4 regions of the Variovorax sp. 05L425 genome follow, and region 1 is predicted to be linked to each of the others. Evidence: predicted binding sites of a transcription regulator. Region 1 holds the regulator's gene; each other region holds the start of a gene.
The links. The regulator LexA, encoded in region 1, represses DNA repair genes until DNA is damaged. The targets are predictions, from matches to a motif close to ACTGTATNNNNATACAGT.

Region 2: a site for LexA is predicted at 3,106-3,123, ahead of AC1DN9_RS08905 (PA0069 family radical SAM protein). Genes of this name have one in related genera too.
Region 3: a site for LexA is predicted at 3,793-3,810, ahead of AC1DN9_RS15870 (ATP-dependent helicase). Genes of this name have one in related genera too.
Region 4: a site for LexA is predicted at 2,605-2,622, ahead of recA (recombinase RecA). Genes of this name have one in related genera too.

What each region holds. Positions count from the first base shown of each region.
Region 1 is NZ_JBFTNY010000011.1:44,730-50,266, reverse strand. Features, by position in the region: gene AC1DN9_RS14345 (MFS transporter) at 1-1,082, opposite strand, end outside; gene AC1DN9_RS14340 (D-2-hydroxyacid dehydrogenase family protein) at 1,079-2,086, opposite strand; gene AC1DN9_RS14335 (hypothetical protein) at 2,232-2,576, opposite strand; gene lexA (transcriptional repressor LexA) at 2,727-3,401, opposite strand; gene AC1DN9_RS14325 (asparaginase) at 3,474-4,466, shown strand; gene adk (adenylate kinase) at 4,467-5,123, opposite strand; gene kdsB (3-deoxy-manno-octulosonate cytidylyltransferase) at 5,232-5,537, opposite strand, start outside.
Region 2 is NZ_JBFTNY010000006.1:32,285-37,821, reverse strand. Features, by position in the region: gene AC1DN9_RS08915 (autotransporter-associated beta strand repeat-containing protein) at 1-2,489, opposite strand, end outside; gene AC1DN9_RS08910 (DOPA 4,5-dioxygenase family protein) at 2,650-3,006, opposite strand; gene AC1DN9_RS08905 (PA0069 family radical SAM protein) at 3,139-4,233, shown strand; gene AC1DN9_RS08900 (efflux transporter outer membrane subunit) at 4,184-5,537, opposite strand, start outside.
Region 3 is NZ_JBFTNY010000013.1:5,802-11,338, forward strand. Features, by position in the region: gene AC1DN9_RS15850 (dipeptide ABC transporter ATP-binding protein) at 1-111, shown strand, start outside; gene AC1DN9_RS15855 (ABC transporter substrate-binding protein) at 125-1,750, shown strand; gene AC1DN9_RS15860 (5'-methylthioadenosine/adenosylhomocysteine nucleosidase) at 1,755-2,510, shown strand; gene corA (magnesium/cobalt transporter CorA) at 2,625-3,611, opposite strand; gene AC1DN9_RS15870 (ATP-dependent helicase) at 3,823-5,537, shown strand, end outside.
Region 4 is NZ_JBFTNY010000007.1:71,425-76,961, reverse strand. Features, by position in the region: gene argC (N-acetyl-gamma-glutamyl-phosphate reductase) at 1-814, shown strand, start outside; gene recX (recombination regulator RecX) at 936-1,385, opposite strand; gene recA (recombinase RecA) at 1,458-2,543, opposite strand; gene AC1DN9_RS10330 (MarR family winged helix-turn-helix transcriptional regulator) at 2,689-3,174, shown strand; gene AC1DN9_RS10325 (response regulator) at 3,226-3,900, shown strand; gene AC1DN9_RS10320 (sensor histidine kinase N-terminal domain-containing protein) at 3,932-5,395, shown strand; gene AC1DN9_RS10315 (sporulation protein) at 5,392-5,537, opposite strand, start outside.

The DNA.
Region 1 (5,537 bases):
TTCATCCAGGCGGCTGCCTCGTTGGCGAGGAGCCAGCCTCCGGCCGCGGCGCCGATGGCCTGTCCGATGTAGATCCCAGAGCTGTTCAGTGCAACCGAGCCCGGCGCCAGCGAAGGAGCGAGCGATACCAGTCGCGCCTGTTGCGCTGAGTTGGTCGCAAAGCAGCCCAGTCCCCACGGTGTCAGCAAGAGTGCCAGCCACGCGAGCGTGACGCCAAGCGGCCAGAGCAGCAAGCTCAGCGCGATCAAGGCCGTCGTGAACAAGACCATGCGAGGTGCTCCCACGCGATCGATGTACCGGCTTACAACCACGTTGCCCACGACGCCGCAAGCGCCGAACCAGGCCCACACGAGGCCCAGTTCCGTGGCATTCGCACCCAACTGCTGCTTGAGCACCGGCGCGAAGTAGCTGAACAGCACAAATTGCCCGGAGCCCTGCAGGGCGGTCACGCACACCACGCCCATCAGCAATGGGCTCTTGAGCACCCGGCCCCAGGATTCGCGCGACAGCGCGGCGGGCCGGATTCCGGAGGGCAGCTGGCGCCAGATCCAGACAGCACTCACGACCGACAACAGCGCGATCAGCATGAATGCCGCCCGCCATCCGAAGTGGCCCCCGATCAGCGCGCCGATCGGAAGGCCCAGCACGGACGCCATGGACCATCCAAGAAAGACGAAGGTGACGGCGCGCCCACGTTCCTCGGCCGGCACCAGCAGGCCTACGCAGGCCGCTGCTTGCGGCGTGAAGATGGCCGGCGACACCACCGTCAACATCCGGACGAAGAGCAGTCCGCTGAAATTCGGCATCAGCGTTGCAACCAGGTGCCCGCAGGCGTACCACAGCATCGTGCAGGTCAGCAGCACACGGCGGTCCCAGCCCGCGACCACGGCGGCAAGCAACGGGGCTCCGAGGCACATCACGACCGCTGCTGCGGTGATCAACTGACCTGCCGTTGCAGCACTGACCTGCAGTGACCCACTGAGTTCGTTGAGCGTGCCGGGCACGACCATCACGCCCGTACCGATCACGAAATTGCCGGCCAGCAGGGCCCATAGGGCGGCTGGCGGCGCAGGTTGTCTCAACGGCGGACCTGCAGCGCGCCGGGATTCACGATATTGGTCGGATTGCCCTTGATGAAGCTGACGACGTTGTCGAAGGCCTGCCCGAAATACAGTTCGTAGCTGTCTTGCTCGACATAGCCGATGTGCGGGGTGCAGATGCAGTTTTCGAGCCGGAGCAGGGCGTGGCCTTGCAGCGGTGGTTCGCTCTCGAAGACGTCGATGGCGGCCAAACCGGGCCGACCACGATTGAGGGCGGCAAGGAGGGCGTCCTGCTCCACAAGTTCTGCGCGCGAGGTGTTCACGAACAAGGCTGTCGGCTTCATGCGCGAGAGGTCTTCGAGCGTCACGAGGCCGCGGGTCTCTTCCGTCAGCCTCAGGTGGACCGACAACACATCGGCTGCGGCGAAGAAGGTCTCACGGTCCGGCGCCACCTGGAAACCATCGGACCGTGCCTTCGCGCAGCTTTGCTCGCGGCCCCAGATCACCACCTGCATGCCAAAGGCCTGGCCATAGCGCGCGACCAGTTGCCCGATGCGGCCGTATCCCCAGATACAGAGGGTCTTGCCCTTGAGCACCGAGCCCAGCCCGAAATTCGACGGCATCGACGCCGACTTGAGGCCCGACTGCTGCCAGGCGCCATGCTTCAGGTTGCTGATGTATTGAGGCAACCGGCGCATGGCGGCCATGATCAGCGCCCACGTCAGTTCGGCTGGCGCCAGTGGCGAGCCTGTGCCTTCGGCCACGGCGATGCCAAACTCCGAACAGGCGTTCACGTCGATGTGACTCCCGGCCCGGCCCGTCTGGGAAATGAGCCTGAGCTTGGGCAGCTTTTCGATCAGCTGCCTGGAAATCTGGGTGCGCTCGCGGATCAACACGATCACTTCGGCGTCCTTGAGGCGCACCGAGAGCTGACCAATGCCCTTGACCGTGTTGGTGTAGACCTTGGCAGCATAGGCGTCGAGCTTGGCAGCGCACTGCAGCTTGCGCACCGCGTCCTGGTAGTCGTCGAGGATCACAATGTTCATGGCGTGCCATTGTGCCTCGCACCACAGGCATGCTGTGTCGGCGCGTTGCTCAGCCTTCGCTCATCTCGAACAATTTTGCGGCGCTACCGGGGGGCCGTCGTCGCCGTGGGTCGAGACGAGCGCCTCGGACCACGGTCTTGCGCTTTCAATGCAAGTGGGCGCGATGAGCCGACGCATCGGCCGCTTCAAGTGCAACCAGCCTGTCGAGCTCGGCGCATACGTCGGCCATGCGACCTGAAATCACGACGCGGCTCGGATGCCGACCGGGTTGCTGAGCATCGACCATGCGCACGACACGCAGCGGCCGCGCGGCGGCAGGCGCATCGGCCCGGGTTGCCGGGCTCTGGCGCGACCCGCAACTCGGGCGAACACCCACATACCGCAGGCCCGACGTGCTGATGTGGCCTGAACGGCGTGATGGCATCCACCGGTTGGCCAATGTCTGCAAAGGCGTGATCAGGTCGACGATGCTAAGAAGAGCGATTCCCATGTGAACTCCAGAAAGGTCAGAGATTGAACACAGGCAGGATTGCTTTCATCGGCCTCGACAGGGTGATGGCTCTATGCCATACGCCCGCCACCTGTCGCGGCCGTCAATGAGGCGAAAGCGGTTGCAACCGTGTTCGCTTGCCAGAGTGGGCTACATCAGCATCGTGTTGCGGATCAGCCCGACGGCGAGGCCTTCGATTTCGAAGGGCTCGCCGGGCTGGACGATGATGGTCGGGTAGTCGGGGTTTTCGGCGTGAAGCTCGATGACCTGTTTGTTGCGCTTGAGCCGCTTGACCGTGACCTCATCGCCCAGGCGGGCGACCACGATCTGGCCATTGCGGGCCTCCTTGGTGGCCTGGACCGCGAGCAGGTCGCCATCCATGATGCCGGCGTCGCGCATGGACATGCCTCGCACCTTGAGCAGGTAGTCGGGCTGGCGCTGGAACAGCGTGTTTTCGACGTAGTAGGTTTGATCGACGTGTTCCTGCGCCAGGATCGGCGAACCGGCCGCCACGCGGCCGATCAGCGGGAGAGCGAGTTGCGCCATGCCGAGCAGGGACAGTGAAAACTGATTGTTTCGAGATTCATTGAGCGCGCGCAACGCATCGCCCTTGAGGCGAATACCACGCGAAGTGCCGCTCACGAGCTCGATCACGCCCTTGCGCGCCAGCGCCTGGAGGTGCTCTTCCGCGGCATTGGCAGACTTGAAGCCCAGCTCTGTGGCGATCTCGGCACGCGTGGGTGGCGCTCCGGTGCGCGCGATGGCGCTTTGGATCAAGTCCAGAATCTGCTGCTGACGGGCGGTAAGCTTGACTGCAAACTGCATGGTGGCTCCTCAGGGAACTGGCTGAATATCCAGTACCTGTATTTTTAACCAGTTTTCGGTGGTTGGCAAGCAATGGACGAAATCAATCAAGGCGACAAGCGCAAGGTCATCGTGCTTGGCACGGGCGGGACGATTGCAGGCCGTGCCAAGTCCTCTGATGACAACATTGGCTACACCGCCGGCCAGGTCGGCGTGGAGGAATTGCTGGGCGGCATCGATGCGCCGCCTGGTGTCGTCCTGTTGGCGGAGCAGGTCGCCCAGGTCGACAGCAAGGACATGAGCTTCGCCATCTGGCAGAAGCTGGCACTGCGGTGCGCGCACTGGCTGGCTCAGCCCGACGTGGCGGGTCTCGTCATCACGCACGGGACCGATACGCTGGAAGAGACGGCGTTCTTTCTTCATTCGGTTCTGGCACCCTCGAAGCCAGTGGTGCTCACGTGTGCGATGCGTCCCGCCACGGCGCTGGCGCCCGATGGGCCACAGAACGTGCGGGATGCCATCGTCGTTGCCGCGACACCGGGCGCGAGCGGCGTCGTGGTCGTGTGCGCGGGGACGTTGCACAGTGCGGTCGAAGTCCAGAAAGTGCATACCTACAGGCTGGACGCCTTCGACTCCGGCGATGCCGGACCGCTGGGTTATGTCGAGGAAGGGAGCGTCCGGGTCTTGAGGAACTGGCCGTCTGCCACGTCCGCCACACAGCATGTCTTCGATCGGGTCGCTTCTGCCGGGGAGTGGCCACGCGTCGAGATTCTCTTGAGTCACGCCGAGGCACGCGGCAGCATCGTCGATGCGCTGCTGCGAGAGCGCGAATCGGGCTCCGCTGAACCGCTACAAGGTCTTGTGCTGGCCGCGACCGGAAACGGAACTTTGCATCACGCGCTGGAGGCCGCAGCGTTGCGGGCTCAGGCGGCAGGGGTGGCTGTGGTTCGTGCGACGCGTTGTTCCCAAGGGCACATCTTGCCGAGGCAGGACGAGCTTCTTCGAGATGCGGGCGCGCTGACACCGGTCAAGGCGCGCGTCGAACTCATGCTGGAACTGCTGGCCGGTCGGCCAGCAGACCGATGATCAGCTGGTCAATGCCGCAAGCGCGCGCAGAGTGATGTCGTCAACCGTTCCGACGCCGCTGATCGAACGGTACTTGGGCGCAGCGGCCGGTTCGGACTTGGACCACTGGGAGTAGTAGTCGACCAGCGGCCGCGTCTGCTGGCTGTAAACCTCGAGTCGCTTGCGAACGGTCTCTTCCTTATCGTCTTCGCGCTGGATCAGGTCTTCGCCCGTCAGGTCGTCTTTGCCTTCGACCTTCGGCGGATTGAACTTCACGTGATAGGTGCGCCCGGACGCCGGATGTGAACGACGACCGCTCATGCGTTCAACGATGTCGGAGAAGGGGACGTCGATTTCAAGCACGTAGTCGAGCTTGACGCCGGCCGAACGCATCGCCTCGGCCTGGGGGATGGTGCGCGGAAAGCCGTCGAACAGGAATCCTTGCGTGCAATCCGGCTGCGCGATGCGTTCCTTGACGAGGTTGATGATCAGGTCATCGCTCACCAGGGCGCCCGATGCCATGATCGACTGCGCTTGCAGGCCGAGCGGCGTACCGGCCTTGACAGCGGCGCGCAACATGTCGCCGGTCGAGATTTGGGGGATTCCGTACTTCTGGCAAATGAAGGCCGCTTGCGTGCCTTTGCCCGCCCCGGGGGCGCCCAACAATATCAGTCTCATGGTGTCCTCGGAAGGTTCTTTGAATTTGTGTCGCGCCATGCGGCCCTCAAGGGAATTCGCAGGCGGAGATGGCGTCGAGGATAGCACGCGCTACCCGACCGCCCGAAGTCAGTCGGCGGCGAGAAGGGCGCGAACGCGCGCCAGATCTTCCGGCGTATCGATCCCCGGACCCGGGGCATCCGAGGTGATGTGGACCGCGATCCTGTAGCCATGCCAAAGGGCTCGAAGCTGTTCGAGCGCTTCGGTGGCTTCGACAGGCGCCGGCGGAAGTCCGGGAAACTGCCGGACGAAGCTGGCGCGATAGCCGTAGATTCCGATGTGCCGCAGCGCAGGCGGAGCGGTCGGCAGCGCCTTCGGACCATGGGCCGCGAAGCCGTCGCGCCACCAGGGGATCGGCGCACGGCTGAAGTAGAG
Region 2 (5,537 bases), on a different contig from region 1:
TTGCCGCTGGTGTCGAAGGTGCCGCCGCCCGCACCCATCGTCATCGCGCGCGCGGTGGCGAAGCCGCTGCCGTAGCGCAGTGCGCCGCCGTCGAACGCGAGGCCGCCGGCTGCCGCGCCGAGGTTGTTGTCGGCGTTGACCTGAAGCACTCCGCCGTTCACGGTCGTGCCGCCGCTGTAAGTGTTGGCGCCCGCCAGGGTCAGGGTGCCGGCACCTGCCTTCGTGAGGGCGCCGCCGCTGATGACGCCACTGAGCGCAGCGTCGTTGCCGTTGGTGTCGAAGGTGCCGCCGTCCGCGCCGATCGTCACTGCGCGTGCACTGGCGAATCCGGCACCGTAGCGCAACGTGGCGTTGTCGAGCGCGAGGCCGCCGGTCGCAACGCCGAGGTTGTTGTCGGCACTGACCTGAAGCACGCCGCCATTGACGGTCGTTCCGCCGCTGTAAGTGTTGGCGCCCGTCAGCGTCAGGGTCCCGGCGCCGGTCTTGACGAGCGAGCCGCCGGTGGCCGTGATGGCGCTGTTGTATGGATTGCCCGCGCCGTCGGCGAAGGCGGCGCCGGTATCGGAGATCACTCCGCCGATCGTGCTGCTGGTGCCCAGCGCACCGACCGTCAAGACCTTGCCGCCGAGCACGACGTTTCCGTTGCCCGAAAGCTCGCCGACGGACATGCCGGTCCCCGCTTCGCTGATGTCGAGAGTGCCGCCAACGCCGTTGGCGATGTTTGCTCCGCTGAGATCGGCGGAGCCCTGCAGGTAAACGTGCCCGCCGTTGTTGGTGATTGTCGCGCTGTCGCCTGTGCTGGTGCCCAGGAAATAGATACGCGAGTCGGTCCCGTTGACCAGGGTCGAGGCAGCTGCCTTGGCGTCGTCCTGGAAGACGATCACCGCGCCACTCGCTGCGTTGGTGATCGTGGCCGTTCCCGCGCTCGCGCCGTGCGCGAAGGTGACGCCGGAGTTGATACCCACCACATTGGCGCTGACGTGGGTCGTGATTCTCAGGTTGCCCGCGCTGGCGCCGGCACCGTTGAAGTCGAGTTCGCTGTTGTTGTAGATGTCGACCAGGTTGTTGCTCGTGCCCAGGGTGCCCGAGCCTGTCACCTCGACGTTGATGCGGCCAATCTGGTTGGGCAGTCCAAGTTGGGTGGAGCCTGTGAATGCGGTGTTGTTGCTGCTGCTCAACGTCAGGCGTGTCGAAGAGCCAAGGGCAAAGCCGCTGTTCATCAGCGTCAACGTCCCGGCGCCGCTGAAGGTCCCGCTCAAGCTGTTGCCTTGGCTGTCGTTCACGTCGATGGTGCCGCCGTTGCCGCCCACGGCAATGCCTCGCGCCGAACTGAAAGGGGTGCTCGCATTGGGCGGCGCCAGACGCAAGGTGCCGCCATTGAAGGTCAGGCCGGCGTTGGCGCCGGTCGAGCCCAGGTTGCTGTCGGCGGACACCTGCAGCGTTCCGGCATTCAGCACGGTTCCGCCGCCATAGGTGTTGTTGCCACTCAGCGTGAGGATGCCCGTGCCCTGCTGGACGAGACGGCCGCTGCCGGAGACGACCCCCGCGTAGGCGGATGCGGTGGTTCGGTTGAAGACCAGCTGGCCGTCGTCCGTCACGTTGCCGGTCAGCGAACCTGTGGCGCCGCCGGTACCGATCTGCAGCGTGCCGCCTGCGTTGATGGTCAGGCTGCCTGTGCCGCCCGCACCGCCGACACCGCCGATGCCGCCTGTACCGTTGCCGCCCTGGACGCCGCCAACGGTCACGTCACCGGAGGCATTGACCGTACCGCTGATCGATAGCGTGCCGTTGCCGCCCGCACCGCCCGTACCGCCGGTTCCCCCATTGGCCGTGCTGCCGCCTCCGCCGCCGCCGGACCCGCCGACCGCAATCGCGCCCGCGACATTCAGGGTGGCACCGCCGCTCACATTGAGGGCGCCGCCCGTGCCGTTCGTGCCATTGGTGCCCGGTGTCGTGCCTCCGCCTCCACCCCCGCCGCCACCACCACCGCCGATGCCGACGGAGCCGGTGACGTCAGTCGTGCCGGTCAGTGTCAATGGGTTCGGCTGGAGCGAGTCACCGGTCAGTGCGTTGCCGCCGGTCACGCCGGAGCCATTGGCACCGCCGTTGCCGAGTGCGCCTGAGTCTCCGCCGACGACAAAACCACTGCCCCCGCCGCCCGAACCTGCGCCGCCGCCCGCACCGCCGGCGCTGCCGCCCCCTGAGCCTCCACCACCGCCGCCTCCGATGCCACCCGCGCCGCCGTCGCCCGCGTTGGTGCTCGAAACGCCGGCTGCGCCTCCCGTCCCGACAAGCAGATTTGCATCCGCGTGGGCCGAGGGAGTGAGGGCGGCGATTGCCAGGAGGACGGCGGATCCGGCGGCACCAAAGGCCGCGCCGGCAGCGCTCCCGGTTGTGGAGGCACCGGGGCCGGATGTCCTTGCGAGTTCGGAGACGGCTTGACGGCTTCCCGTCGAGCGATTGAAGACAAGACGATAGATACGGTTCATTCGAGACGACTCTTGGTTCTGGAAAGCTGAGACATTCCGTAAACAGAAGCGTCTGAGTGTATCTTTTGTTAAATATTAAGTACTAGTGATTTTTGTAAACCGGCAAAGATGCGCACGACGGACGAGGGTCGCAAAAGCATCGATGAACCGATCGGATCGGTCAGGCTGCCCGTTTGCGGAACATGCTCAGGTCGAGCGTCGACTCGTTGCCGAGCCACATTGCGTGCGCGGTGTGATCCATGTAGTCGTCGCCGGTGACGCCATGCACGAACACGTCGAGACCGTTGCGGTGCGCCTCGAGCCATTCGATGACTTCATCGAACTCCGCGGCGTCGAAAGCAATCTGGCAGCTCCAGTGCGGATGCGGGCCCACGAGTCGCTCGTGCACCCGGCCGACCACGACCAACAGGCTGTGCCCGGCATCCACGGCCAGTTGCTTCGCTTGCGCAACGGTTTCCGGGCCGAAATAGATGTGAGCGTGGTATTGCGGGTAGAGGTTTTCGGGGCGGCGAGGCATCGGTGTTCACGCGGGCTGGAGGGTCCCGAGAGCTTACGCCGTGTACCCCGCTTGCGGCCAAAACATGCGGTTGATGCAAGGCCGGCGAAATGGTGGAATACTGGTTGTTCATACAGTATTTCAGGCGCCGCCATGGCTGACATCATCATCCCCCTTCATGCCATCAAGGGCCGAGGCTCGGCCACGCGTCTTGCGCATCGCTTCGAGCGCGATGCCCGCAACGCCTTCGACGACGGCTGGGGCACGCTCGAAGAGGGCGTGGCCGAGGCCGACACATTGCCGCCGCTCGCGACCGAGGTCCGGTTCGAGGACGTCAAGTCGGTGCTCAGTCACAACGATTCGCCCGATGTTCCTTTCGACCGTTCGCTCAACCCATACAGGGGTTGCGAACACGGCTGCATCTATTGTTTCGCTCGGCCCACGCACAGTTATCTCAATCTCTCGCCGGGCCTCGATTTCGAGACGAAGCTGATCGCCAAGCGCAACATCGTCGAGGTGCTTCGCTCCGAATTGGGTCGCAAGCGCTACAAGCCGAGTCATATCGCGATCGGCACCGCGACCGATTGCTACCAGCCCATCGAGCGCCAGTTCCGGCTCACGCGCTCGGTGATCGAATTGCTGAAGGAGACGCACCATCCGTTCGGCCTGGTCACCAAGTCCAGCGCCGTCGAGCACGATCTCGACCTGATCGCGCCGATGGCTGCCGAGCATCTGGCCGCGGTGTACGTCACCATCACCACGCTCGACGGCGAACTGGCGCGCAAGCTCGAACCGCGCGCCGCCGCGCCGCATCGCCGGCTGCGCACCTTGCGCACGCTCGCCGAAGCGGGTGTTCCGGTGGGCGTGAGCGTTGGGCCGCAGATTCCCTTCGTCACCGAAGACATGGAACAGGTGCTCGAAGCGGCCTGGGATGCCGGTGCGCGTTGCGCTTTCTACACGGTGATCCGGCTGCCGTGGGAAGTCGCGCCGTTATTCAAGCAATGGCTGGAGTTGCACTATCCGCAGCGTGCCGGCCGCATCATGGCGCGCATTCGCGAGATGCGCGGCGGCAAGGACTACGACGCAGATTTCGCGACCCGCATGAAGGGCAGCGGATTGTGGGCGGATCTGATCCGTCAGCGCTTCGAGAAGGCGACGAACCGCATCGGGTTCAACCGCGATCGCATCGTGCTCGACCTCAGCGCGTTCCGACCACCTGGCGCAGCGGGGCAGGGCAGTCTGTTCTAGGGCCGGCCGAGCCACGTGGCTCGACGCCGCACCAATCGCCGCCGAGCGCCTTGACGAGAAACACCGAGGTCTGCATCCGCTGGCCCGCGATCTGCGCCGCCTGGCGTTCCGTCGAGAGCACGGCCTGCTGCGCGGTGATCACGTCGAGGAAGGTCGTGGCGCCGCCCTGGTAGCGGGTGGCGGCCATGTCCAGCACCCGGCGCGCGCTTTCAACGGCGGTGAAGGACTGCGTCGATGCACGGTCGAGCGAAGCAAGGCCGGTGATGCCGTCTTCGGCTTCCTGCATCGCGTTGAGGACGACACGGCGGTAGTTGGCCACCGTGACGTCATAGCCGGCGCGTGCGAAATCAACGTTCGACCGGATGCGCCCGCCGTCGAAGATCGTCTGCGTGGCCGACACGCCGAGCGACCACAGCAGGCTTTGCGCATTGAACAGGCTGGAGAGCGTGTTGCTGTCCACGCCGCCCGTGGGCAACAGCATGACACTCGGATAGAACGCCGCCGTGGCAACGCCGATCTGCGCGTTGGCGGCGGCCATGGCGCGTTCAGCCGCTGCAACGTCGGGTCGGCGCTCCAACGCATCCGAAGGGACGCCGATCGGGATCGCCGGTGGCACGAGCGGCTTCACGTCCGGCGCAATTGAGAACGAAGGCGCCGGCGTTCCGGTCAGCGTGGCGATGGCGTGTTCGAACTGCGAGCGCTGCTTTTTCACGACGTCGACCTGCGCAAGCGTGTTGTCGAGCAGCGCGTGCTGCTGCGCGACGTCCAGGCCGGACACGGCGCCGAGGTCGTGCCGGTCGGTGACGAATTCGAGCGCACGCCGCTGCAACGCAATCGAGCGCGCCAGCACGTCGAGGTCGATGTCGGTCGATCGCAAGTTGTAGTAGGCCGATGCAAGATCCGTCGTGAGCAGCAGCCGGGTGTTCTCCAGATCGGCGGCCGATTGCGCGGCCGACGCCGTGGCCCCCTCGATCGAGCGCTGCACGCGGCCTGCCAGGTCGGCCTCGTAGCTGGCCGCGAAAATCACGCCGAAGTCGTTCTGCACCGTCGAGAAATTCGGCACGGCGTAGTTGGTCAGCGGGCGGTTGGCGGAAATCTTGAGTCGTTGGGCTCGCGTGCCGACACCCAGTTGCGGATAACGGCCGGCCTCGTTCCCCGCCAGCGTGGCGCGCGCCTGCGCCAGTTTCGCGCTGGCCACATCCAGTGTCGGACTGTCGGCCAGTGCCTTTTGTTGGAGCGCGTTGAGTTGCGCATCGCCGAAGCGCTCCCACCACGGGCCCTTGTCGGATGCATCGCTCGGGGTG
Region 3 (5,537 bases), on a different contig from region 1:
CGCTGCCGTTCGGAGCGGCCGCTGCCGCGGCTGCTCGACGAGCGCGCGGTGGCCTGCCACCATGCCGAGAAGTTTCTTTCCCCGCCCGCGTCCGCGCGGCCACAAACCTGAAGGAGTCGAGTCCATGTCCCCCACTTCCAAACTCACGCGCCGTCTTCGCGCGGCTGCGCTGCTTGCTCCGGCGGCGCTGGCGCTGGCCTGCGGCGCCGCGTCGGCAAAGACGCTGGTTTTCTGCTCCGAGGGCAGTCCCGAGAACTTCTATGCGGCGGTGAACACCACGGGCACGTCCTTCGATGCCACCACGCAGGTCTACGACAACCTCGTCACATTCGAGCGCGGCACGACCAAGGTCGTCCCCGGACTCGCCGAAAGCTGGACCATCTCGCCCGACGGCCTGGAATACACCTTCAAGCTGCGCAAGGGCGTGAAGTGGCACAACACCTCGAAGAGCTTCAAGCCGACGCGCGACTTCAACGCCGACGACGTCATGTTCATGATCGAGCGACAGTGGAAGGAGGATGACCCGTTCTACAAGGTCACGAGCACGAACCACTCCTACTTCAATGACATGGGCATGCCCAAGCTGCTGAAGTCCGTCGACCGCATCGACGACTACACGGTGAAGTTCGTGCTCAACAAGCCGGAAGCGCCCTTCCTGGCCAATCTCGCGATGCCCTATGCCGGCATCCAGTCGAAGGAATATGCGATCGCGATGCTGAAGGCCGGCACGCCCGAGAAGATCGACCAGGACCCGATCGGCACCGGCCCGTTCTACCTCGTGCAGTACCAGAAGGACGCGATCATCCGCTTCAAGGCCTTTCCGCAATACTGGGGCGGCAAGGCCAAGATCGATGACCTGATCTTCGCGATCACGCCCGATGCCTCGGTGCGCTGGGCCAAGCTGCAGAAGGGCGAATGCCACGTGATGCCCTATCCCAATCCGGCGGACCTCGACGCGATCCGCAAGGATCCGAACGTGCAGGTGCTGGAGCAGCCGGGCCTGAACATCGGCTACCTCGCCTACAACACGCAGAAGAAGCCCTTCGACGACGTGCGCGTGCGCAAGGCGATCAACATGGCGATCAACAAGAAGGCGATCATCGACGGCGTCTACCTCACCACGGGCGTCGCTGCCAAGAACCCGATCCCGCCGACGATGTGGTCCTACAACGACGCGATCAAGGACGACCCGTACGACCCCGAAGCCGCGAAGAAGCTGCTGGCGCAGGCCGGCTACCCCGATGGCTTCACCACCGACCTGTGGGCGATGCCGGTGCAACGTCCCTATAACCCGAACGCCAAGCGCATCGCCGAGCTGATGCAGGCCGATCTCGCGAAGGTCGGCGTCAAGGCCGAGATCAAGTCCTTCGAATGGGGCGAGTACCGCAAGCGCATGCAGGCGGGAGAGCATCAGATGGGCATGCTCGGATGGACGGGCGACAACGGCGATCCGGACAACTTCCTCTACACGCTGCTGGGTTGCGCGTCGGCGCAATCGAACGGCAGCAACGTCGCGAAGTTCTGCTACAAGCCCTACGAGGATCTGGTCGTGAAGGCCAAGAACGTGCCCAAGCAGTCCGAGCGCGAGGCGCTCTACAAGCAGGCGCAGGTGATCTTCAAGGAGCAGGCGCCGTGGTTCACCATTGCACATGCCGTGCAGCTGAAGCCGGTGCGCAAGGAAGTCGTCGACTTCAAGCTCAGCCCCTTCGGCCGCCACACCTTCTACGGCGTCGACATCAAGCAGCCGTGAAGTCATGATCGCCATCGTTGCGGCGATGCATGAGGAGTTGGCTGCGCTGCTCGCGCTGATGCCCGACGAGCAGCGCATCCCGGTCGCCGGTCGCGACTTCTGGGCCGGCCACCTTCACGGGCAACCCATCGTTGCCGTTCTGTCGCGCATCGGCAAGGTTGCAGCGGCCACGACTGCGACGGTGCTGCTGGAGCGCTTCGGTGCAGAGGCGATCATCTTCACCGGCGTCGCGGGCGGCCTGGCGTCGGGCGTGGAGGTCGGCGACGTGGTCGTGGCCACCAAGCTTCTCCAGCACGATCTCGACGCCTCGCCGATCTTTCCGAAATACGAGGTACCCTTGACCGGCCACGCACGCTTCGCGGCCGACACCGCGATCAGCGATGCGTTGGCGGCCGTCGCCGCCGACGTGCTGCGCGATCCGGTGGCATTGCTGGGCCAGAAAGTCGCCGAGGACTTCGACCTGACTGCACCGAAGGTGCATCGCGGCCTGCTGGTGAGCGGCGACCGATTCGTGTCGACCGCCGCCGAAAGCGACGCGTTGCGCCGCGCGCTGCCCGATGCGCTCGCGGTGGAGATGGAGGGCGCGGCGGTGGCGCAGGTGTGCCACGACTTCGGCGTGCCCTTCGCCGCGGTGCGGACGATTTCGGATCGTGCCGACGACGAGGCTCACGGCGATTTCACGCGCTTCGTCTCGGCGGTGGCGAGCCGCTATAGCCTTGCCCTGGTCAGCACCTGGCTCGCGACGCTCTCACAGGAGTAAGCACCACCCCGTTTCCCGTTCCAGAGCACCCGAGGAACCGGCTTCGCCGGGCCGCCGGGTGCGCCCCCTTGAGGGGGAGGCGGCTACACGAAGTGAGCAAGCAACGGGGGTGGGCTATTTCAACCAGCCCCGCCGGCGGAAGTACCACATGGGCACCAGCGCGCTCGCGACCATCAGCACGATCGCGTAGGCGTATCCATAAGTCAGGTCGAGTTCGGGCATGAACTTGAAGTTCATGCCGTAGACGCTGGCGATCAAGGTCGGCGGCAGCAGCGCCACGCTCGCGACCGAGAAGATCTTGATGGTCTTGTTCTGGTTGATGTTGATGAAACCGACGGTCGCATCCATCAGGAAGTTGATCTTGTCGAAGAGGAAGGCCGTGTGGCTGTCGAGCGACTCGATGTCGCGAAGAATCTGCCGGGCCTCTTCGAACTGCTCGGCATTGAGCATGCGGCTGCGCATCATGAAGCTCACGGCGCGGCGCGTGTCCATCACGTTGCGGCGGATGCGGCTGTTCAAGTCTTCCTGTCGCGCGATGAGGCCGAGCACCTCGCCGGCCAGTTCGTCGCTCACGTTGCCCGACAGCACCTTCTTGCCGGCGGACTCCAGCTCGTCGTAGATGTTCTCGAGCGTGTCGGCGGAGTATTCGGCGTCGGCGTCGAACAGCTTCAGCAGCACTTCCTTCGCGTCCTCGATCAATCCCGGGGCGCGGCGCGCGCGCATGCGCACCAGGCGGAATACCGGAACGTCCTCGTCGTGAATCGAGAACAGCACGCCGCGGCTGCGCAGTTCGGTGTTGTGCTGGTTGAGGATGAAGGCGACGCGGACCGAACGGGGGTTTTCGTCGTCGTCGATCAGGAAGTCGCTGCGAATGTGAAGTTCGCCGTTGTCTTCCTCATAGAAGCGCGCCGACTCCTCGATGTCTTCGTCCATCGCGTCTTCCGGGATGGACAAGCCGTAGTACTGCTTGACCCAGCGCTTTTCCTCGACGGACGGCGACTCGAGGTCGACCCAGATCGGCTGGAACTTGGACAGCTCTTCGAGGGCCTCGATCTCTTCCTGGACGAGGCGGCCGTTGGCGAGCGTGAAGATGTTGAGCATGGCTCACTTCCTGAAATGTCTGGCGGTGGGGGCGAGGGGATGGGGCGCTTTCAATTCCCTCGTCCACGGCGCGTCAGAAGGGAAGTGAAAGCTGCCGAGACGGGACGATTTCCAAGGTGGTTTCTCCGGTTTGCAGCGAGGCGCGATTATGTCATTCGGGCCTGTCGGGATCATGTCTTCATCTGGATGGACATCCAGTACAGTTGCAGCGATGCACAGTGTTGCGACACCCGTATCCAAGAATCCGGCGGAGCGCCTTGCCGCGGCGCTCGCACAACTCAACGACGAGCAACGTGCGGCGGTGCAGCATGGGCTCGATGCCGCCATCGGCGGAACGCCGGAAGACGAGCGGCCCCTGCTCGTGATCGCAGGGGCAGGCTCCGGCAAGACCAGCACCCTCGCGCACCGTGTGGCGCACCTGATCGCCAGCGGCACCGATCCGCAACGCATTCTGCTGCTGACGTTCTCGCGCCGGGCGGCGCAGGAAATGGCGCGCCGCGCCGGGCAGGTGGTGGTCCGCGTGCTGGGGCTGGCCTCCGATGCGCCGCCGGCGCTGCCCTGGGCGGGCACCTTCCATGGCGTCGGCGCACGGCTCTTGCGCGAATACGCCGCGCAGATCGGGCTCGACGAGAACTTCACGATCCACGATCGTGGCGACGCGGAAGACCTGATGGGCCTGGTGCGCAACGACATCGGACTGTCCACGACGGCGCGGCGATTTCCGATGAAAGGCACGTGCCTGTCGATCTACTCGCGCACGGTCAATACTTGTGCGCCGCTGGCAGACGTGCTCAAGCAGGCCTTTCCCTGGTGTGCCGAATGGGAAGCCGAACTCAAGCGGCTGTTCGGCGCGTATGTCGAGGCCAAGCAGCAACAGCATGTGCTGGATTACGACGACTTGCTGCTTTATTGGGCCGAGATGATGGGCGAGCCGACCCTGGCCCGGCAGGTCGGCGAGCGCTTCGACCATGTGCTGGTCGACGAATACCAGGATACGAATCTGCTGCAGGCCGCCATTCTGCGTTCGCTCAAGCCCGATGGCCGCGGCGTGACGGTCGTGGGGGATGACGCGCAGTCGATCTACGCGTTCCGCGGCGCGACCGTGCGCAACATCCTCGACTTTCCGCAGCACTTCAGCCAGTCGGCGCGCATCGTCACGCTCGAACGCAATTACCGGTCGACGCAGCCGATCCTGGACGTGTCCAACGCAGTCATCGCCGCGGCCGCGGAACGACACGCCAAGACGCTCTGGACGGACAAGCCCTCGGCCGGACGGCCCCAACTCGTGCTGGTGCCCGACGAGGCCGAGCAGGCGCGGTGGGTGGCCGACCGCGTGCTCGCGCACCGTGAGGGCGGGCTGGCGCTGAAATCGCAGGCCGTGTTGTTCCGGACGTCGACGCACAGCGCGGCGCTCGAACTGGAATTGGCGCGGCGCAACATTCCCTTCGTCAAGTATGGCGGCCTCAAGTTTCTCGAAGCCGCGCACGTCAAGGACATGCTCGCCGTGCTGCGTTTCGCGCAGAACCCGCGCGGGCGCATGGCGGGCTTCCGCGTCACGCAGCTGATTCCGGGCATCGGTCCCGTGACCTCCACGCGCTTGCTCGACGCGATGGCCGAGGCGTCCGATCCGGGCGCGGTCGTGCAGTCTTTCGTACCGCCGGCGCCCGCGAAAGACGAGTGGGCGCGATTCGCCGGCATCTACGCGGCGCTGCGCGACCCCGCGCTGGCCTGGCCGGCGGACATGGACCTGGCGCTCGAGTGGTATCTGCCGCATCTGGAGCGGCTCCATGACGATGCCGGCCTGCGGCGCGGCGACGTGGAGCAACTCGCCCGGCTGGCCGCCGGCTACGCGTCGCGCGAGCGGTTCCTGACTGAACTCACGCTCGATCCGCCCGAGGCCACGAGCGACCGGCCTGGCCCGCCTTT
Region 4 (5,537 bases), on a different contig from region 1:
AAAGGACGTGGCAGCCAAGCGCGAATTGATGGCCGGTGTCGATCTCGTGGTGCTGTGCCTGCACGACGATGCTGCGCGCGAATCGGTGGCGCTGATTGACCAACTCGAAGGCCGTCGTCCCAAGATCATCGATGCCTCCACCGCGCACCGCACGGCGGAAGGCTGGGTGTTCGGATTCCCCGAACTCGTCGCCGGCCAGAAGGACGCCGTGGCGAAGGCCGAGCGCGTCGCCAATCCGGGCTGCTACGCGACGGGCGCCATCGCCATCGTTCGCCCGCTGGTCGACGCCGGCCTGCTTCCGCCCGGATTCCCGATCGCCCTCCCCTCCGTCAGCGGCTATTCCGGCGGGGGGCGCACCATGATCGAGGCGTACGAAAAGGGCGAGGCGCCGGCGTTCGAAACCTATGCGCTCGGACTCAAGCACAAGCACATTCCCGAGATCATGAAGTACACCGGCCTGACCCGTCGGCCGGTGTTCATTCCGTCGGTCGGCAACTTCAAGCAAGGCATGCTGGTCCAGTTGCCGCTGCACCTCGACGACCTGCCCGACCGTCCGAAGGCCAGCGACCTGCACGATGCCCTCGCCTCGCACTATGCGAGGAGCAATACGCCGGAGCTGTTCGTGAAGGTGCTTCCGCCCACCGGGGACGGCAAGCTCGACCCATTGGCGCTCAACGACACCAATCAGCTCGAGATCCGCGTGTTTCCGAATGAAGATCATCGGCACGCCGTCGTCATCGCCCGGCTCGACAACCTGGGCAAGGGCGCGAGCGGCGCAGCGGTCCAGAATTTGAAGCTGATGCTGGGGATCTAACTCGCCCCCAGGTTGCCCGCACTTCGTGTCGGGCGCCCACCCCCTGCCGGGGGCAACACCAGCGGCCCGGCGAAGCCGGTTCCGCGGTGTTCACCAAAGTGCCCGGCTTCGCGGGCCGGTGTTATTCATCAGGGTCGTAGCGTAGTACCTTGGAGACCACGGCGCCGTTGAATCCGCGCGCCAGCAGGAAGCGCGTCTGCTTCGCCCGGTCCGTCGCATCCTGCGGAAGGGCATCGAAGCGGCGGCGCCACACTTCACGAGCCCGGTCCAGTTCGCTGCCTTGCAGGCTCGCGACCGCTTCAGCGACAGCCTCGGGCGCGATGCCCTTGTGAAGCAGTTCCTGGCGCACGCGCGCGGCGCCATGCCGTGCTGCGCGCTGATGGAGCACCGACTGCACCACCCTCGCCTCGCTGATGAAATCCTTGGCGGTCAGTTCATCCAGCGCGCGCGACAGTTCGCCGGGTTGTTCCTCGTATTTCGCGAGTTTGCGTTCAAGCTCCGCGCGTGAGTGTTCGCGCTGGCTCAGCAGGCGAAGCGCGCGGCCCTTGAGGGATGGTGCGGCAAAGGCCATGACATGAATGATCGCTGCGTGTCAAAACCGCGCCCGCCGCGTCGGCGGGCGCTTCTGCAGGATGAGGCAGCCTTACTTCCCGGCTTTCTCGGCCTTCTCGGCCGGTGCGTCCGTCGCCTCGGTCAGCAGCAGCGGGATGCCCAGCGATTCGCGCACCTTGTTCTCGATCTCGCGCGACAGTTCGCGGTTCTCGCGCAGGAACTCGCGCGCGTTATCGCGGCCCTGCCCGATCTTCTCGCCGTTGTAGGCGTACCAGGCGCCCGACTTGTCGACGATCTTGGCGGTCACGCCCATGTCGATGATCTCGCCCTCCCGACTGATGCCTTCGCCGAAGAGGATGTCGAACTCCGCGGTCTTGAAGGGCGGCGACACCTTGTTCTTGACCACCTTGACCTTGGTCTCGTTGCCGATCGCTTCGTCGCCCTTCTTGATGGTGCCGATGCGACGGATGTCCAGGCGCACGGAGGCGTAGAACTTCAGCGCATTGCCGCCGGTGGTGGTTTCGGGCGAGCCGAACATCACGCCGATCTTCATGCGGATCTGGTTGATGAAGATGACCATGCAGTTGGTCTTCTTGATGGTGGCCGTGAGCTTGCGCAGCGCCTGGCTCATGAGGCGTGCTTGAAGGCCGGGGAGCGAGTCGCCCATTTCACCTTCGATTTCGGCCTTGGGCGTGAGCGCGGCGACCGAGTCGACCACGATCAGGTCGACCGCGCCCGAGCGAACCAGCGAATCGACGATCTCGAGCGCCTGCTCGCCGGTGTCGGGCTGGCTGATGAGCAGGTCGGACAGGTTCACGCCGAGCTTCTGGGCGTATTGCACGTCGAGTGCGTGTTCGGCATCGACGAAGGCGCAGGTGCCGGCCTGGCGCTGCATTTCGGCGATGACCTGGAGGGTGAGCGTGGTCTTGCCCGAGGATTCCGGACCGTAGATCTCGATCACGCGGCCGCGCGGCAGGCCGCCGACGCCAAGCGCGATGTCGAGACCCAGCGAGCCGGTGGAGACCACCTGGATGTCTTCGAGCGCTTCGCCCTCCCCCAGACGCATGATCGTGCCCTTGCCGAACTGCTTTTCGATCTGGGCCAGGGCGGCCTGCAGGGCCTTGGCCTTTTCGCTGCTGGCGACCGAGATGCTTGTGCCCTTGACGACTGCGTCCATGTGAAAACTCCTTGAATATCAATGGGTTGTATTGGATTCATCCATCTGCTTTTAACCACAGGCTGGATGCTTGAACAGTAGTGTAGGGGCTGATGAATGGGCGATGGTCTGTTTTTTGGTCAGTTTGCTTTACTATCGATCGACGATGACTGACGCGGCATTCTCAATCGACCATGACGCCTGGCGGCAAACCCATCTGGGCCGGTTGCTGGGTCACGCCATGCGCCGCTTCGACGAACGCCTGCTGGCGTTGATGGCCCACGACGCCGAGGTGCCACTGGCGCTTTCCAACCTCGCGGCACGCGCGCAGGTGAGCGCAGCCCACATCCACATCACGCGGCATCTATCGCGCGAAGGCTCGCGCCTCACGGACTTGGCTGAACGCGCAGGAATGACCAAGCAGGCCATGGGCACGCTGGTCGACCAGTGCGAAGCCTGGGGCCTGGTGACGCGCGGCCCCGATCCGCTCGATGCGCGCGCGCGCCGCGTGATGTTCACCACCGATGGACTGGCGTGGCTGGAAGCCTTCCGAAACGCGGTGGCCCAGGCCGAAGCCGAGTTCCGCGCGAGCGTCGGCGATGACGTCGCCACCGTGGTAACCATCGGACTCGAAGCCTATGCCGCGTCCTAGAATTCCGGAAGGGCGGCGGCCTGTGCAAGCCGCGATGTCTGGAGGCACGGGATGCGAATACTGATTGCGGAAGATGACCAAGTGCTGGCCGACGCGCTGCTGCGAAGCCTGCGCACCTCCGGCTCGGCGGTCGACCACGTGGCAACGGGGTCTCAGGCCGACGCCGCACTGATGACGAACAGCGAGTTCGATCTGCTCATTCTCGATCTCGGCCTGCCCAACATGCATGGCCTCGAGATCCTCAAGCGACTGCGCGCCCGCGGCTCGCAACTGCCGGTGCTGGTGCTGACCGCGGCCGACAGCGTCGAGGAACGGGTCAAGGGCCTCGATTACGGCGCGGACGACTACATGGCCAAGCCTTTTTCGTTGCAGGAACTGGAGGCGAGGGTGCGCGCGCTCACGCGGCGCGGCATGGGCGGCACCAGCAACGCCATCAGGCACGGCCCGCTGGTCTACGACCAGGCCGGCCGTGTCGCGACCATCGACGGCAAGATGATCGAACTCTCGGCACGCGAACTCGGCCTGCTCGAAGTGCTGCTGCAACGTGCAGGCCGCCTGGTGAGCAAGGACCAGTTGGTTGAACGCCTGTGCGAGTGGGGCGAGGAAGTCAGCCTCAACGCCATCGAGGTCTATATCCACCGCCTGCGCAAGAAGATCGAGAAAGGCCCGGTTCGCATCGCCACGGTGCGCGGCCTCGGCTACTGCCTCGAAAAGATTCCCTCCTGATGCGCCGACGCGCGTAGCCTGGGCAAGCCGGGTGAAACTTTTTCAGCGCGCGCAGCGCTCTCTTTTCGGCGAGATCCTCGACTGGATGCTGACGCCGCTCCTGCTCCTGGTGCCGGTCAGCATCGGGGTCACGTGGTTGGTGGCACAGGGCATTGCCAACGCGCCGTTCGACCGCGCCCTCGAATCCAATATCCAGACGCTCGCACGACTGGTCGAGGTCGAGCATGACCGGGTCCAGTTCGTCCTGCCGCAGCCGGCGCGCGAGATCCTGAGCGGCGACGACGTGGACCGCGTGTACTACCAGTTGCTCGACGGACACGGCACGCTGCTCAGCGGCGAGCGGGACGTGCCGTTTCCCGGCACGGACGATCCGCCGTCGCCGGGCGTGGTCTACCTGAGCAGCAGCGAGATCCATGGGCAGCCGGTGCGGGTGGCCTCCCTTTGGATAGCCGGCAGCACGCCCGACGCGCCGATGGCGCTGCTGCAGGTGGCCGAGACACGCGAGAAGCAATCGATTCTCGCCACGGAAATCATCAAGGGCGTGTTGCTGCCGCAGTTTGCGATCCTGCCGCTGGCGGTGCTGCTGATCTGGCTCGCGCTGGTGCGCGGCATCAAGCCGCTGTCGGTGGTGGAGGCGCGCATTCGCGAGCGCCGGCCGGGCGACCTGAGTCCACTGGACGAATCCTCCGTGCCGCTCGAAGTGGTGCCGCTGGTGCTGTCGGTCAACGATCTGCTGAGCAAGCTCAACGACTCGATCGGCACGCAGAAGCGCTTCCTGGCCGATGCGGCGCATCAGCTCAAGACGCCGCTCGCCGGGCTGCGCATGCAGGCCGACCTGGCGCAGCGCGAGGGCGCCAACGCGGATGAGCTCAAGCAGTCGCTCAAGCAGATCGGCCGCGCGAGCGTGCGTGCGACACACACGGTGAACCAGCTCCTGTCGCTCGCCCGCGCGGAAAGCAGCGGCGCCAACATCGGCCGGCAACCGTGCGATCTCGCGCGGCTCACCATCGAGGTCGTACGCGAGGCCGTACCGCGTGCGATCGACAAACGTATCGACCTCGGCTACGAAGGCGCCGAGGCAGGTGCACCGGGGGTCGTGCTCGATGGCAATCCGACGCTGCTCAAGGAGTTGGTGCGCAACCTGCTCGACAACGCGATCAACTACACGCCTTCGACGCCCGAACGCCCGGGAGTGATCACCGCGCGGGTGTTGGCAGATCCCTTCGGCCGCATCGTCGTGCTGCAGGTCGAGGACAACGGCCCCGGCATTCCCGAGAGCGAGCGCGAGCTGGTGTTCGAGCCCTTCTACCGCGTCCTCGGCAACGAGGCGGACGGCTCGGGCCTCGGCCTGCCGATCGTGCGGGAGATCGCGCGGCAGCACTTCGCGACGGTGCGGCTGGAAGACGCCCATCCGGGCCAGCATCCGCCCGGCACGCTCGTCAGCTTGCGCTTCGACGGCAACGAAAGCGAACGCCACGCCGTCAGGCCTCGCTAGATGCCGCCTCCAGACCCGTTCTTGCGAATTTCGAGCATCTGCGGCCGCACCTGCTGCTGCAGACGCTGAGGTTCCCGCTCGTCGAAGCGAGCGGGCTTGGCACCGAACACGGCGAGCCCGCCGTGAGACCACGCGTAGTAGC